DNA from 2 places in the Massilia sp. SYSU DXS3249 genome. Region 1 is predicted to be linked to the other one. Evidence: predicted binding sites of a transcription regulator. Region 1 holds the regulator's gene; the other holds the start of a gene.
The links. The regulator LexA, encoded in region 1, represses DNA repair genes until DNA is damaged. The targets are predictions, from matches to a motif close to ACTGTATNNNNATACAGT.

Region 1 (7,237 bases):
ACCGCCCAGGACAGTGGCCGAGTGTCGCGTGACTTCGCCCGCGACGATGACGACTACGGCCAGCAGGCCCGCGCCAAGCGCGCGTCGCACGCGAACGAAGCGGGGGCGGGTGGTTCGCGCCGCAGCCGCAGCGGCGGCGATCCGATGCTGCCAGAGAAGAAGCGCGCGCGCCGCCGCCTGGTAGGCGCCATTGCGCTGGCCCTGGCTGCCGCCGTCGGCCTGCCGATGCTGCTCGACTCCGAACCGCGTCCGCTGGCGGGCGACATCGCCATCCAGATTCCCTCGAAAGAAAAGGCTCCGGCGCTGCCGATGCCGTCCACTCCCGTGGCGGCTGCCGACAGCGTCGACCAGGACGAGGAAATCATTGCGCCAGTGCCTGAGCCGGCCCCGGCCGTGGCGCCGCCCGTGAAGACCGTCGAGGCCCCGAAAATGATCACGGACGACGCGCCGGAAGTCAAAAAGCCGGCACCGGAACCGAAGCCAATCGAGCGCAAGCCCGAACCGAAACCGGAGCCTAAGCCCGAGCGTAAGGTCGCCGAAAAGCCGGTCGAAAAGCCTGCGCCAAAGAAACCCGAAGAAAAGCCTGCTGCGCCGCGCACGAAGGATGCGGACGCTGCCCGCGCCTTGGCGCTGCTCGAGGGCAAGCCTGCCGCGAAGCCGGCCGAAGCCGAGAAGAAGCCGGAGGCGGCCCAGCGCTACGTGGTGCAGGTGGCCGCGCTGGCGACCGAGGAAAAGGTCGCGGAACTGCAATCGCGCCTGCGCGCCGCCGGCGTCAGCTCGACCACCCGCAAGTCGGGCGCCCTGATCAAGGTGCAGGTCGGTCCTTTCGGCAGCCGCGAGGAAGCAGAGAAGACCCGGGCCAAACTCAGCGGCCTCGGCATCGGCGGCTTCCTGGTGCCGGTGTGAAGCTGGTAGTGGCGGCGTGACGATTTTCGATTATCTGGTATTGTTCGTGCTGGTGTCCTCGGTTGTGATCAGCACCCTGCGCGGCCTGGTGAAGGAAATCCTGTCGCTGCTGGGCTGGATCGTGGCCTTCGTCGTGGCCAATGCCTACGGCGCGCGCCTGGCGGTGTTGCTGCCGGACATGATCCCCGGCGAGACGGTGCGCCTGATCGTCGCCTTCATCGTCCTGTTCCTCGGCGTGCGTATCCTGATGGGCCTGCTGTCGCTGGCGCTCGGCGCACTGATCGAAGCAAGCGGCCTGTCGCTGGCCGACCGCGGCCTGGGCGGACTGTTCGGCCTGGCGCGCGGCATTGTGATCGTGCTCGCCGCCGTCATATTGTGTTCCATGACCGCCATCCCCCAACAAGCATTCTGGAAAGACGCGCTGCTGTCCCCGCTGGCCGAGGCCGGAGCGCGCACCGTCAAACCCTTCCTTCCCGCTGCGTTCGCGCAGCACGTGCGGTTTTGACATTCGATTTGAAGTTTTCTGTAACAGCATTCTGTTCTTAGGAGCGCACCATGTGTGGCATCGTCGGCGTCGTCTCGCAAACTCCCGTCAACCAGCTGTTGTATGACGCATTGCTGCTGTTGCAGCATCGCGGCCAGGACGCGGCGGGGATTGCAACCAATCACAGCAGCATGTTCTCGATGTACAAGGCCAACGGCCTCGTGCGCGATGTGTTCCGCACCCGTAACATGCGTTCGCTCCAGGGCAATACCGGCATCGGCCACTGCCGCTATCCGACCGCCGGCTCGTCGAGCGAGGAAGAGGCGCAGCCCTTCTATGTCAACGCGCCTTTCGGCATCACCCTGGCCCACAACGGCAACCTGACCAACCAGGCGGAACTGAAGGAGGCGCTGTTCCGTAACGACCGCCGCCACATCAATACGAATTCCGACTCGGAAGTGCTGCTCAACGTGCTGGCCCACGAGATCCAGGAAGCGGCGAACGGTTATTCGCTCGACGCCGAGGCTGTGTTCAAGGCGGTCGGCATTGTCCACCGCCGCGTGCGCGGCGCCTATGCCGTCGTGGCGCAGATCGCCGGCCACGGCATGCTTGCCTTCCGCGACCCCTACGGCATCCGCCCGCTGTGCCTGGGCATGAACGACGGCGAGAACGGCGTCGAATACATGGTCGCCAGCGAATCGGTGGCCCTGGAAGGCATCGGTTTCCGTTTCGTGCGCGACATTGCGCCAGGCGAGGCGATCTTCATCGGCGAGGACGGCCGCCTGCACGAGCGCCAGTGCGCGGAAAACCCGTCGCTCAACCCTTGCGCCTTCGAATACGTCTACCTCGCGCGCCCGGACTCGGTGATCGACGGCGCCTCGGTCTACGCGACCCGCCTGAAGATGGGCGAATACCTGGCCGACAAGATCCGCAAGGAAATCCCGGTCGAGGAAATCGACGTCGTCATGCCGATCCCCGATTCCTCGCGCCCGGCCGCCATCCAGCTGGCGCTGAAGCTCGGCGTCGAATACCGCGAAGGCTTCATCAAGAACCGCTACATCGGCCGTACCTTCATCATGCCGGGGCAGGGCATGCGCAAGAAGTCGGTGCGCCAGAAACTGAACGCGATCGCCTCCGAGTTCAAGGACAAGAACGTGCTGCTGGTCGACGATTCCATCGTGCGCGGCACCACCAGCCGCGAGATCGTGCAGATGGCGCGCGACGCCGGCGCCCGTAAAGTGTTCTTCGCCTCGGCCGCGCCGCCGGTGCTGTTCCCGAATGTGTACGGCATCGACATGCCGACCCGCGACGAGCTGATCGCCCACGGCCGCACCGTCGAGGAAGTGTGCGCGGAAATCACGGCCGACCGCCTGGTCTACCAGGATGTCGACGCCCTCAAGCGTGCTATTTCCGACGTCAATCCGGCGCTGACCAACTTCGAGGCGTCCTGCTTCGATGGAGTGTACGTGACGGGCGACGTGACCCCGGCCTACCTCGACAACCTGGAAACGGCGCGCCACAACGGCGGCAAGGGCGTGTCGCAGGAAGACGTGGTGCGTACCCAGCTGAACCTCAATCCGGCGGTCGCCGCCGAGTAATGTCACGGGCCTGCCCATGAGCGAACAGAAACAGTACGGTTTCACCACCACGATCCTGCACAACGACCGCCGCAAGGCGATCGAGCAGGGCTCGCTGCACAAGCCGATCCACACCTCGGTGGCCTTCGGCTACGGCGACGCGCGCCAGCTTGCCTCTGTGTTCCAGGGCAAGGAGCCGGGCTTCCGCTACGGCCGCCAGGGCAACCCGACGGTCGCCGCGCTGGAAGACAAGATCACGAAGATGGAAGACGGCGTGGCCAGCCTGTGCTTCGGCACCGGCATGGCGGCCATCGGCGCGCTGTTCCAGGCGCTGCTGCGCGCCGGCGACCATATCGTCTCGTCGAGCTTCCTGTTCGGGAACACCAACAGCCTGTGGCAGACGGTGGCCGGGCAGGGTGTCGGCGTCGATTTCGTCGACGCCACCGACGTCGCCAACGTGGAAGCCGCCCTGCGCCCGGAGACGCGCCTCGTGTTCGTCGAGACGGTCGCCAATCCGCGCACCCAGGTGGCCGACCTGGCCCGCATCGGCGAGCTGTGCCGCGAGCGCGGCATCCTGTACGTGGTCGACAACACGATGACCACGCCCTGGCTGTTCCGCCCGAAGGCGGTCGGCGCCGGGCTGGTGGTCAATTCGCTCACCAAGTCGATCGGCGGGCACGGCATCGCCCTGGGCGGCGCCCTGACCGATACCGGCCTGTTCGACTGGAGCGCCTTCCCGAACATCGCCGCCAACTTCCGCAAGCAGCCGGCAACGGCCCAGGGCATGGCGCAATTGCGCGCGAAGGCCCTGCGCGACTTCGGCGCCGCCCTCGGCCCGGAAGCGGCCCACCACATCGCCGTCGGCGCCGAAACGCTGGCGCTGCGCATGGAACGCACCTGCGCGAATGCGCTGGCGCTGGCGCAGATGCTGGAAGCCGACGAACGTGTCGCTGCCGTCCACTACCCGGGCCTGGCCTCGCATCCGCAGCATGGCATCGTGCGCGAGCTGTTCCGGGCCGGCGGTTCGCTGCTGAGCTTCGAGCTGAAGGAGGGGATCGACTGCTTCGATTACCTGAACCGCCTGCAGCTCGCAATTCCCGCCAGTAACCTGGGCGACACCCGCACGCTGGTGATCCCGGTCGCGCACACGATCTTCTTCGAGATGGGCGCCGAGCGCCGCGCCAGCATGGGGATCGCCGAATCCCTGATCCGGGTGTCGGTCGGCATCGAAGACACCGGCGATTTGCTGGACGACTTCCGCAGCGCGCTGTCCGCCTGAACGCTTGCCTTGCCACGACGGGGAACCATGAACAAGAAGATGATGCTGGTGGCCGGCCTGCTGCTGGCCGGGCTTGCCCACGCGGGCGAGCTCGACGACGCCAAAGCGCTGTTCGAGCAGAAGAAGTATCCGGAAGCATTCAAGCTGTACACCAAACTGGCCAACGCCGGCAACGTCGACGCCCAGCAGCACCTGGGCCAAATGTACTGGTACGGCGAGGCCGGCACGGTCGACGAGGACAAGGCCCGGATGTGGTTCCAGAAGGCTGCGGCCAAGGGCAACAAGGTGGCGGCGGCCTCGCTGGACGTGATGCAGCAGCGCGTCGCACGCCGCGCGGACATCGAGCACTGGGTCAGCCGCTACGACGGCACGGACCTGAAGTCAGGCAAGTTCGCCTGCGCGGCGCCGCGGATTCCGGCGGTCTCCAAGCAGTCCGAGGAAATCGACCGGGTATCGAAGGCGATCGCCAAGTGGCAGGACTGCTACAACGGATTCGTGACGAACCTGAACGCGGTCTCGCCCTTAGCCGAGCGCATTCCTGCCGATATCGCCAAGCTGATGAATGCCTCGGAGACCGAGCGTGCGCACAAGCACCTGGCGCAGGTACAGGAAAACCTCGCGGAAGAGGCCAAGGTCAGCGCCAAGCTGGTGCTGGCCGACGTCGCCGTCTGGCGCCAGGCGACCGAGGCGTATGTGGGCGAGCACAATGCGATCATCAAGAACTTGCCGAAAGACGACTCGCTGCGCAAGTAAGCGAAGTCCACCGGTTGCCGCCTTTCGTAGGGTGGGCACTTGTGCCCACGCGGTATCACCGTCCGCTGTAAGGCGACATTGCCGCCAAGTGGTAACAATTCGATTTACGAACGCCGGACCGCGTGGACTCGAGAGTCCACCCTACAAGTGCAATACCCGGAAAAAAGGCCGCTGAACGCGGCCTTTGTCACATCAAGCTCAATGCCAGCTGCGCATCAGCCCGACCGCCAGCCCCTCGAGCGCGAACTCGTCGCCCGGTTCCACGCGAATGACCTTGAAATCCGGATTTTCCGGCAGCAGCTCGATCAGTTCGCCCGTCTTGCGGTAACGCTTGACGGTGACGTCCTCGCCGATGCGGGCGACGACGATCTGGCCGTTCTTGGCGCTGTCGATTTTCTTCACGGCGAGGAAGTCGCCGTCCATGATGCCGGCGTCGCGCATCGACCAGCCGCGTACCTTCAGCAGGAAGTCGGGGCGGGCGCCGAACATGGCGGGGTCGACGTTGTAGGTGGCTTCGACGTGTTCCTGGGCCAGGATCGGCGAACCGGCGGCGACGCGGCCGACCAGCGGCAGCGACATCAGCAGCGCGGCAGGAACGTGCGGTACCGGTGCCGGCAGCGAAGAGCCGATCAGGCGGATGCCGCGCGAGGTGCCGGAAACGATTTCGATCGCGCCTTTGCGGGCGAGCGCCTGCAGGTGCTCCTCGGCGGCGTTGGCCGACTTGAAGCCCAATTCCTTCGCGATCTCGGCACGGGTCGGCGGGAAGCCGGTGTTGTCGATCGCTTCCTTGATCAGGTCAAGGATCTGTTGTTGCCTTGCGGTGAGCTTGAGCATGGATCTGCCACGGGTGGGTTAATGATTCAGACTGTATTTTTGTACAGTATTTCGGCGAATGCAAGGGAAATCACGAAAAATTAACGATTTCCACCCGGGAAGTTGTAGCGGCGGGGCGACGATGGCCCAGGATTGTGTTGACGCCCGTATCGCGTTATAATTGCCGGCTTTCCCTTCCCACACTCGTCTTGACGCCGAGGTGGGCATTTGTTTAAACGTCCTTAAGGAGTGTTGCATGCGTCATTATGAAATCGTTTTTATCGTCCACCCGGACCAAAGCGAGCAAGTCCCGGCGATGATCGAGCGTTACAAGGCCAGCGTCACCGCACGCGGCGGTAACATCCATCGCGTGGAAGACTGGGGCCGCCGCCAGATGGCTTACCAGATCCAGAAGCTGCCGAAGGCACACTACATCTGCATGAACATCGAGTGCGACAACGAGACCCTGGTCGAGCTGGAAACCGCATTCAAGTTCAATGATGCCGTGCTGCGTCACCTGACCGTGAAGATGAAGAAGGCTGAAACCGCTCCGTCGCCAATGATGAAGTCGGTCCAGCGCGAAGACGCAGCCAAGAGCCACCGCGCAGAAGCCCCGGCTGCTGCCCCGGCCCCAGCTGCTGCCTAAATTTCTTTCGCCAGGAATCGTGAACAAGAAGTGAACCAGCTCCAGGTCGTCGCGACGATTGCTGAACGCGACGTACTGCGCTACACCCCCGCCGGCGTGCCGGTCGTCTCGGCAATCCTGATGCACAGTTCGCAGCAGGTCGAGGCAGGGGTCGCCAGGCTGGTCGAGTTCGAAATTGCCGCGTTCGCCGCGGGTGAAATTTCGGGCCGCTTCGCCAGCGCCGAGTTGGGCGCAGCCCACCAGTTCACGGGATTTTTGGCCAGGAAGAATCGCAACAGCAAAGCCCTGGTGTTTCACATCATTGATTTCAGTGCCGCCGCTTAAAGAATGAGCGGCCACCTTTTAGATACAGGAGCCTCAAATGGCATTCGGTAAAAAGTTCGACAAAAACAAAGCCAAAGAAAAACTGAAGCGCAAACAGCAGAACCCGCTGTTCAAGCGCAAGAAGTTCTGCCGCTTCACCGCTGCAAACGTGGAACAGGTTGACTACAAAGACGTCGACACCCTGAAGGACTTCGTCCAGGAAAACGGCAAGATCATGCCTGCACGCCTGACCGGCACCAAGGCGCACTACCAGCGCCAGGTCGACACCGCGATCAAGCGCGCACGCTACCTCGCGCTGCTGCCGTACACCGACCTGCACAACGCCTAATCGGCGCCGTACAGTCCGAATTTTCTGGAGAAAAATATGCAAGTTATCCTTTTGGAAAAAGTTGTTAACGTCGGCAACCTGGGCGACGTGGTCAAGGTCAAGGACGGTTACGCACGTAACTTCCTGA
Region 2 (7,237 bases), on a different contig from region 1:
TAAGCCTCAACATTAGGTGCTTACGTATATGATCGGGTTTTTCCCGATCAAGCGGGTCGTATGGAGGGTGATTGGTCATCAAAGTAGCGAGTTGGTGACTCGATGGTATCGGACCTAAGGCTTCAATAAATACGTTTCCTATATACTCAGGAATTTCGCTTCGAGTATACTGGGCAATAACACATTTGGCCCCGACGTTCGCTGTGTCATCGGCATGTCTTGAATCATTTGGCCTGTGGTCAAAGATATGTTGACTGGTCATTGGATATGTAATGGCAATTTAATCATAAATTCTAAAGACAATCGCTGGTCCACCTACTCGTGCGTTTAGATGATTTTATTTCGCCTGTTTGTCGTCACGTGAGAATATAGGAATTCGCGCGAAGGGCTTAATGCGGGCTGGTTTTATTGATGCCGACTCTTCTTCTGCACACGGCTCTGGCGATGTCTTAGATTTTAAGCCCCTATCTATAACTCTGTGCAGAACCTTTTCGACTGCTCTATAAGTACGAATGTTCGAAATTCTCGACTTCTTGCTCTGCTGCGGTAAAAACGTGTCTTTTTCTTTTTCTTTTTCTTTTTCTGCGTTCGCAAATGCTGCGATATCTTCTACAGCCTTTTGATGCGTCATCTGTATGCTTACTGTTTCAAATACCCTGCTTGCAGTCGTCTTGGCGCTTTTCGCCAATCTTGCCACAAGCTCTTCGATATATAGATTGTGGTCCGAACTGTCGTTGCTCAGGAGTGTGCATGACGTGAACCGGTCTCGATGGGCTGGGTTGTGAAGCAATATTATGTCCAAGTTATGTGGGTGATATGAAATAACGACTTTGTAACGGCCTTTATGTCGTGCTTTACTGAGCCATTCCTGCTTGTCTAATGCAGAGGCATAGTAATTTCTTCCAAGAAAATAAATGCCTTTGGGGGTAACACTGGCTTCGGCTGTAGGTAAAAGGGCGAACAGGAGCCTATTCTCAGAATGGCGTACTAATGTTCCCATCCGGTTTTTTATCCCCCATGCCCATAATTCATTGGGAATGGCAGGAACTTTTTCGGCTATCATCACATTCTCCAAAGGATATCCGCCAACTGGAGTAGCGTTATGCTCAAGTACGCAATGTATGGCTATTTTTGTAAATTCGTGAAGGTTCAGGCAGGCGTCTAGGCGATAATCTGGCCCTGTTCTCTGATTAAAGTCTTTCTGGACATAACCCTTAACGTCAGCAGCGAACTTCGCTGGAAGCAGTCGAAATTGCCGCTCGACTATTCCTTTCCAATCTGCTCTGTATGGCGGTGTGTTTTCAACTTCAATGCCCAGTAGTTCGGCCAATCTATCGGATTGTTTGGAAAGCATTTCACCGCGGTCGCCCAGTAAAACACTCGGAAGCGAAGTGTCTGGCCATTCATATGGTTGAATATCTATATCGAACTTTGCACAATAGTCGACTTTGTTTAATGTTACGTTGTGGATCGCCATCATGGCTGTGGTCCATGAGGCATTTTCTATGCCTATATATAGTCCGACGATTAATCGTGACCAGACGTCGATAACAACATACATCACAGGGCGTCCGATGATCGTACTGCGGTCTATTCTAGAGATTAAATAGACATCTGCAATTGTCGCGTCGATTTGATAGCGATAACCTGGGCCAATCGACTCAAATGTGCTATTTCCCAGTAGGGGGCGTAGTGTCTTTTCGAAATGTAGTTTGCCTTCTCTAGCTCGAATTTCATCGTATTTTGAATTTTCTTTGTTGTGCCAATATATGAATTGTTGGTATGTTGGTACAGTATCCGGAAGTATTATTTCGATTTTTTTGTTTTCATTAATCCGGATACTATCAGGGTAATACTGACGAATCATTTTTAGATATGCATATTTCAAGGTCGCTTTTTTATTCTTCTTATAAAAGACATTGGTCGCTATGCATATCAATCGACGATGCTCTTCGGATATGTTTAATCCCACTCCGGCGGTTATCGAACGGGGAGCACCGCGTTTAATTTCTAGGATGCTGTGTTGATTGTTATCAGTGCCTGACGTGGTTCTTGTTGGCTTTATTCTGCCGGGAGCTCCGCAGTTATTTCTTCTGCCGAGAAGTACTGATGGGGTACATCCCTGTTGCCAGTATTCGTTTAGCCAGTCTCGAATACTATCATTGTGGCACTCAACCTCTTTTGCACGAATAGTAATTTGTTGATTACGGTAATGTGAATCGAAGATAGCAGGGACGTCTCTGACTATAGGTTCGATTGCCGCCCAAGCTTTTGCTTGTCGCGATTTCATTGATGCAGTTAGTGCATGGTTGAATGGAAGATCTAGATACGGATCCTCGCAAACCGCAAGTGAGCCGTTGGTTATCATGCTCATCCATTCATCGTACTTATGTATAGATGGAGATCGGCGGCGACCGCTAAGTACTATAGTAACGATATAGTCCTTTTCGCTCGAGACGTACAGAACACGACGAAGTTCGCCGGTAGATGAGAGCTTGAATACAGTGTTCCTTATTAAAGCGTCCATTGATTAATTCTCTGCTCGAAGACAGCTATTTATTTTAATTTCTGAAATTGGAGTATTCCATAATTGCTCACGATTTAGTTCTGTTATAAATATGCGTGTCGAGAGCATGTGTCGAGCTATCATCAAATGCGAGCCAGTTTCATATGCAAGATGTTCATCGAGCAATTTGCAGACTTCGCAAAGTGTTATGCCTGGTATATTTAGGTGCGAAAGGCATATTAGTAAGTGCTCAGCTAAATCTTTATAATGCCCTGGAGACGGCTCTGCGAAAAGATGCAGGTTTTGATATTGCCTCAGCCATTGCAGGTTACGTTTTAAATGGAGTGGAATATCTTGCTCAGTTAGTATTCGGAAGGAAACGTTCTTTTCTGTCCAATAGGTTTCCTCGATCCTTAGTTTTTCGCATACTCTGCGATTAGATAATTGAGATGCTGGCTTTATTGAAAAAGCTGTGTCGGCGTATACCGAATTGCGTTTGTATGTCACGACCAAGTCTGTAGTCATAACTAAATTTGTATCGCTCCGTGGATCTCTAGGGTGCCTGAATCCGAGAGTCGATGCTATTCTGATCGTTTCTGTTCGGTCTAATGCGAATTGCTCTCTAATGTCTGCAACCGCGTTGTCGCTGTCAAAGGTCAAATAATGGGCATATTCTATGTCGGACAAAAGATGATGTACGCGTCCACTGCGTCGTCCGTATATCCGATGTGATCGGCCGGAACTGGGAACATCACGAACGAATAAGTATGGGAGGTAATTTTCCCTGACCCCTTTCCCCCGCCCGCGTCTCAGCAGTTCTTGGATGTCTGACTCGTTGCGCGTATATCGTTTCCTCGACATTTGTCTCGCATCCTTGTCGCGTGTTTAGGTGATAAATTGCCGTCCGACTATACTTCCTAAATGAACTGTTCCTATTTAGGAAAATTTTGATTTTTAAAGATTCGTTGTAGGGCTTGGGTTAAGCATGCTAGGTATTTAAATAATAGCTGCCCAACTAGTTTTTTCAATGTTGTGAAGGTTGAACATCGATGGCTTGTTGGCGTATGAAGATCTAACGGTTGTATAGATGATTCTTGTAGACGTAGGCTGGCAGGTAGACCTGCTTGCGAGTGGGTACTTGAGCGAATAGTTAATCTTTAGACACCTAAATTGTTGCCAAGTGGATACAATGGGTCTTTTCTTTACGTAATATCGGCTTCAGCCGCTCGGTTGAAGTGTAGACACCTTGCTAAAAGCGTATGAACCAAGTACTGTATGGGCATACAGTACTGAGGAGGTGGTATGTTGACTACGAGCCATTCGACACCGGAGTCGATTCATCCGTCGTTATGGCGTGCTTCGCAGCTCGGTCATGCAAGCACACGTTGTGTTGACACTGGGTTTCCTGTGTTATCTGACCAGTTACCAGGAGGAGGGTGGCCGATTAGTAGCATGGTTGAGCTCCATTTGCGTCAACCCGGGACAGGCGAACTAAGGCTTCTACAGCCTGCACTGGCAGCGGCCGGGAAACGCCGGGTAATGCTCATTCAACCGCCACATGTCCCAAATTCGATTGCCCTGGCTGCGATGGGCTTGAACCCGTCTCAAGTCACGTGGGTTCAACCTGATCGTACAGCTGACGCCCTCTGGGCTGCAGAACAAGTCCTCCGAAGCGGCGGGTGTCATGCGCTTTTGTTTTGGCCTGGCCATGTTCGAAACGAGAGCCTACGACGTTTGTGTTTAGCGGCTTCAGACGGAGAGAGCCTATTCTTTTTGTTCCGCCCGATCGCCGCAGCGCAAGATCCCTCACCCGCACTGCTTCGGCTAGGGGTTCGGCCGGCGCGAGGCGGTGTCGAGATTGATTTCTTAAAACGTCGTGGGCCACAGCGCGAAACTGCACTGTTCCTACCCTTGTCTCCCTCCTTTGTTCATCGCCATGCGCCTGTGGATCGGATTACATCTACCCCAGCTCCCGCTCGAGGTCTTCGAACCGAACTGGTCGAGTGACAGCATTACAGTTGTCCTTGAGCGAGAGAAGGTTCTAACGATGTCGTGCAGCGCGCGAATGGTCGGCATCAAACCTGCGATGCGCCGCGGTGGCGTGTTAATGCTGGCTCCCGATGCACGTATCCACGAACGTACGGCAGCACGTGAAGACGCTGCACTACGGGCCGTTGCGATGGCAATGCTGCAATACACGCCCCAAGTGACGCTCGCGGAAGAGTCAACGCTGCTACTCGATATCGGTGCCAGCTTGCGGCTGTTCGGTGGTATCCGATCAGTATGTAGACGCGTTCGTGCCGATCTTCGTAGTCTGGGGTTCACGGGAAAATTGAGCTGTGCTCCTACTGCTCGGGCAGCGTGGATGCTCGCGCGAACCGGCGGCGGCAGTGTTCTGAAGCAACAGTCATCAGGGCGTGCGTTGTATCGTCTTCCTGTAATGGTTGTGCCAGCGGCAAGGCCCTACAGTAGCTGGTTTGAAGGAATTGGCTGCGATACGATCGGTGACTTGCAACGGCTGCCGCGACCTGGTCTTCAACGGAGATGTGGCCGCGCATTACTCGATTTCCTTGATTCCGCATTCGGCAGCCTTCCAGAGGTCTTCGAATGGGTCGAGGCGCCTACAAAATTCGACGCACGAATGGAATTTTTTGATCGCATCGAAAATGCTGATCTATTGCTAGCCGGCGCGCAGCGCCTGGTTTTGCAGCTAATCGGTTGGTTATGTGCAATGCAGCTTGCAGTAAAGGGCGTTACGCTCAAGCTTGAACACGAACACGAACGCGGTCGTGTTGCGCGGGCGCCGACCGAAGTTGAGATCCTGCTGGCTGAACCGGTTTGGCATAGTGATCACATTGTGCGGTTGCTGAAGGAGCGACTCGGGAAACTGGTACTGGACGCTCCAGTAATCGGATTGGTGCTCCAGACAATCCAGCTGCAGCCAATGGAGCCTCCGACCGAGTCGCTTTTCCCGGAGCCAGGTGGCACGGAGGAAGACCAGGTGCGCATGATCGAGCTGCTGGTAGCACGCCTTGGGAAGGACAAGGTTCGTCAGGTGCGGCCAGTGGCTGATTATCGGCCCGAGGTCGCTAACGCGTGGGTTCCTATTCATGAGAAGGTTCGGGAAGCGGTAGTTGCCGGCCAGCTTCCGCCAAATCTGAGTAGCATGCTGCAACCGACCTGGCTGCTGGTTAGTCCAATTCCGCTGCTTGTCCGAAACCATAGGCCGTTCTACGGGTCTCCACTGAGAATGGTGTCAGGCCCAGAGCGCGTAGAAGCAGGATGGTGGGGAGATACGGCTGCTAGAGATTACTGGATTGCAGAAGGCCAAGAACACGCTTTGTACTGGGTTTATCGGGAGCGAGTCACCGGAGCAGGCGAGGATCCAGAACCACGCTGGTTCCTCCACGGGCTATTTGGATAGTCATAGTCAAATTAGCGCTATCGAATTGCAGTGTGAAATGTAAGAAGCCGACGCTGCCGATACTTGGGGTTCTGTTCGCCTGCGTCCTTCGTAGCTCCCTTGACCAGAGCATGCGGCGAGTTGTGTGTCGTCATTTCTTCCAGAGCATGGAGGAATGCTGCAATGGTCTGGGACGCGATAACTGGGTCTGTCATGCCCTAAGCAGCGATACTGCTTTGGAGTTGGTGCTGGTAGTGGTGTCTTCGGTGCGCCTGTGCACCCTACCTACAAGGCAGCTTAACCTTGCAGCGCGCACGTTTCTATGCTGCGTAGCGCTACCCAGCCGTCCCACCGCGACGTTCGAAAACATAATTCGTACAAGTGAAACCACGGCAGGCTGCTGCTCTGATGGGCAGCCGAAAAAAATAATTGCTCCGGAATGGAATAAAGGAGCTGCAGATCCGTTCACCCATGTAGGAACAGTTCGTTCCCTCACACCACACTAGAGAGCCATCATGAAAACTTCACCTCTTGCCCTTCTGCTTGCCATCACTGCTGGTGTCGCACATCCGGCCTTCGCCGGACCGGCCCTCGACGCCGCCCAAGCCCATATTGCAGCAGTCGGTGCGGGCGAGCGTGCCGCCATTGTGCGCGACTATGCCGACGACGCCCGCTTGACCTGGGTCGGTGGCCCTCTAGACGGCATCTACACCGGCCCGGCAGCCATCGGCGCGGTCTGGGACAAGTTCGGCGCTGCCGCCGGGCCGGCCCGCGTGACCGTCATGGGCATCGACGAAACGGCCAACCCGAAGGGCGCCACAGTGGTTGCCACCGTACGCTTCGACGGGAAAATCCAGGTCAAGGTACGCTACGTGCTGACCTACCGCGACGGCAAGCTTGTGAACGAAACCTGGCAGGTCGATCCCAAGCCGGCGGCCAACTGATCCACGAAACGATGCGAACCTTGCCACCTGACGCCGGCGAGCAGCTCCTAGCCTGTATCCCGAGGCTGCGGCGCTATGCCCGCGCCTTGGCCGGGGATCGCGCCGACGCCGACGACCTGGTGCAGGACACGGTGGAACGTGGCTGGGCCCAGCTCGCTGCGTGGCAGCCGGGCAGCGACATGCGGGCCTGGCTGTTCTCGATCATGCATAACGTGCGTATCGACCAGGGGCGGCGGCGCAAAGTGCCAACCGAACCGTTGGACGACGAGACACCCCAGACCGCTGGGCCGGAACGCGCCTCTGCCGGCCTCGAGCTGCGCGACCTGGACGCCGCGTTGCGCCTGCTGCCGGAGGAGCATAGGGAGATTCTGCTGCTGGTTGGAC

Region 2: imuA (translesion DNA synthesis-associated protein ImuA) is a predicted target of LexA. The motif match lies at 3,777-3,794, and genes of this name have one in related genera.

Annotation. Positions count from the first base shown of each region.
Region 1 covers NZ_JBSIPX010000026.1:33,395-40,631, reverse strand. Annotated here, with positions in the region: gene ACWCIA_RS21870 (SPOR domain-containing protein) at 22-906, shown strand; gene ACWCIA_RS21865 (CvpA family protein) at 923-1,411, shown strand; gene purF (amidophosphoribosyltransferase) at 1,462-2,988, shown strand; gene ACWCIA_RS21855 (cystathionine gamma-synthase family protein) at 3,005-4,246, shown strand; gene ACWCIA_RS21850 (tetratricopeptide repeat protein) at 4,274-4,999, shown strand; gene lexA (transcriptional repressor LexA) at 5,198-5,833, opposite strand; gene rpsF (30S ribosomal protein S6) at 6,069-6,458, shown strand; gene priB (primosomal replication protein N) at 6,489-6,782, shown strand; gene rpsR (30S ribosomal protein S18) at 6,820-7,110, shown strand; gene rplI (50S ribosomal protein L9) at 7,147-7,237, shown strand, end outside.
Region 2 covers NZ_JBSIPX010000002.1:92,508-99,744, reverse strand. Annotated here, with positions in the region: gene ACWCIA_RS02695 (ATP-binding protein) at 1-262, opposite strand, end outside; gene ACWCIA_RS02690 (Mu transposase C-terminal domain-containing protein) at 338-2,374, opposite strand; gene ACWCIA_RS02685 (TnsA endonuclease N-terminal domain-containing protein) at 2,531-3,367, opposite strand; gene imuA (translesion DNA synthesis-associated protein ImuA) at 3,809-4,513, shown strand; gene ACWCIA_RS02675 (Y-family DNA polymerase) at 4,443-5,930, shown strand; gene ACWCIA_RS02670 (nuclear transport factor 2 family protein) at 6,425-6,853, shown strand; gene ACWCIA_RS02665 (RNA polymerase sigma factor) at 6,865-7,237, shown strand, end outside.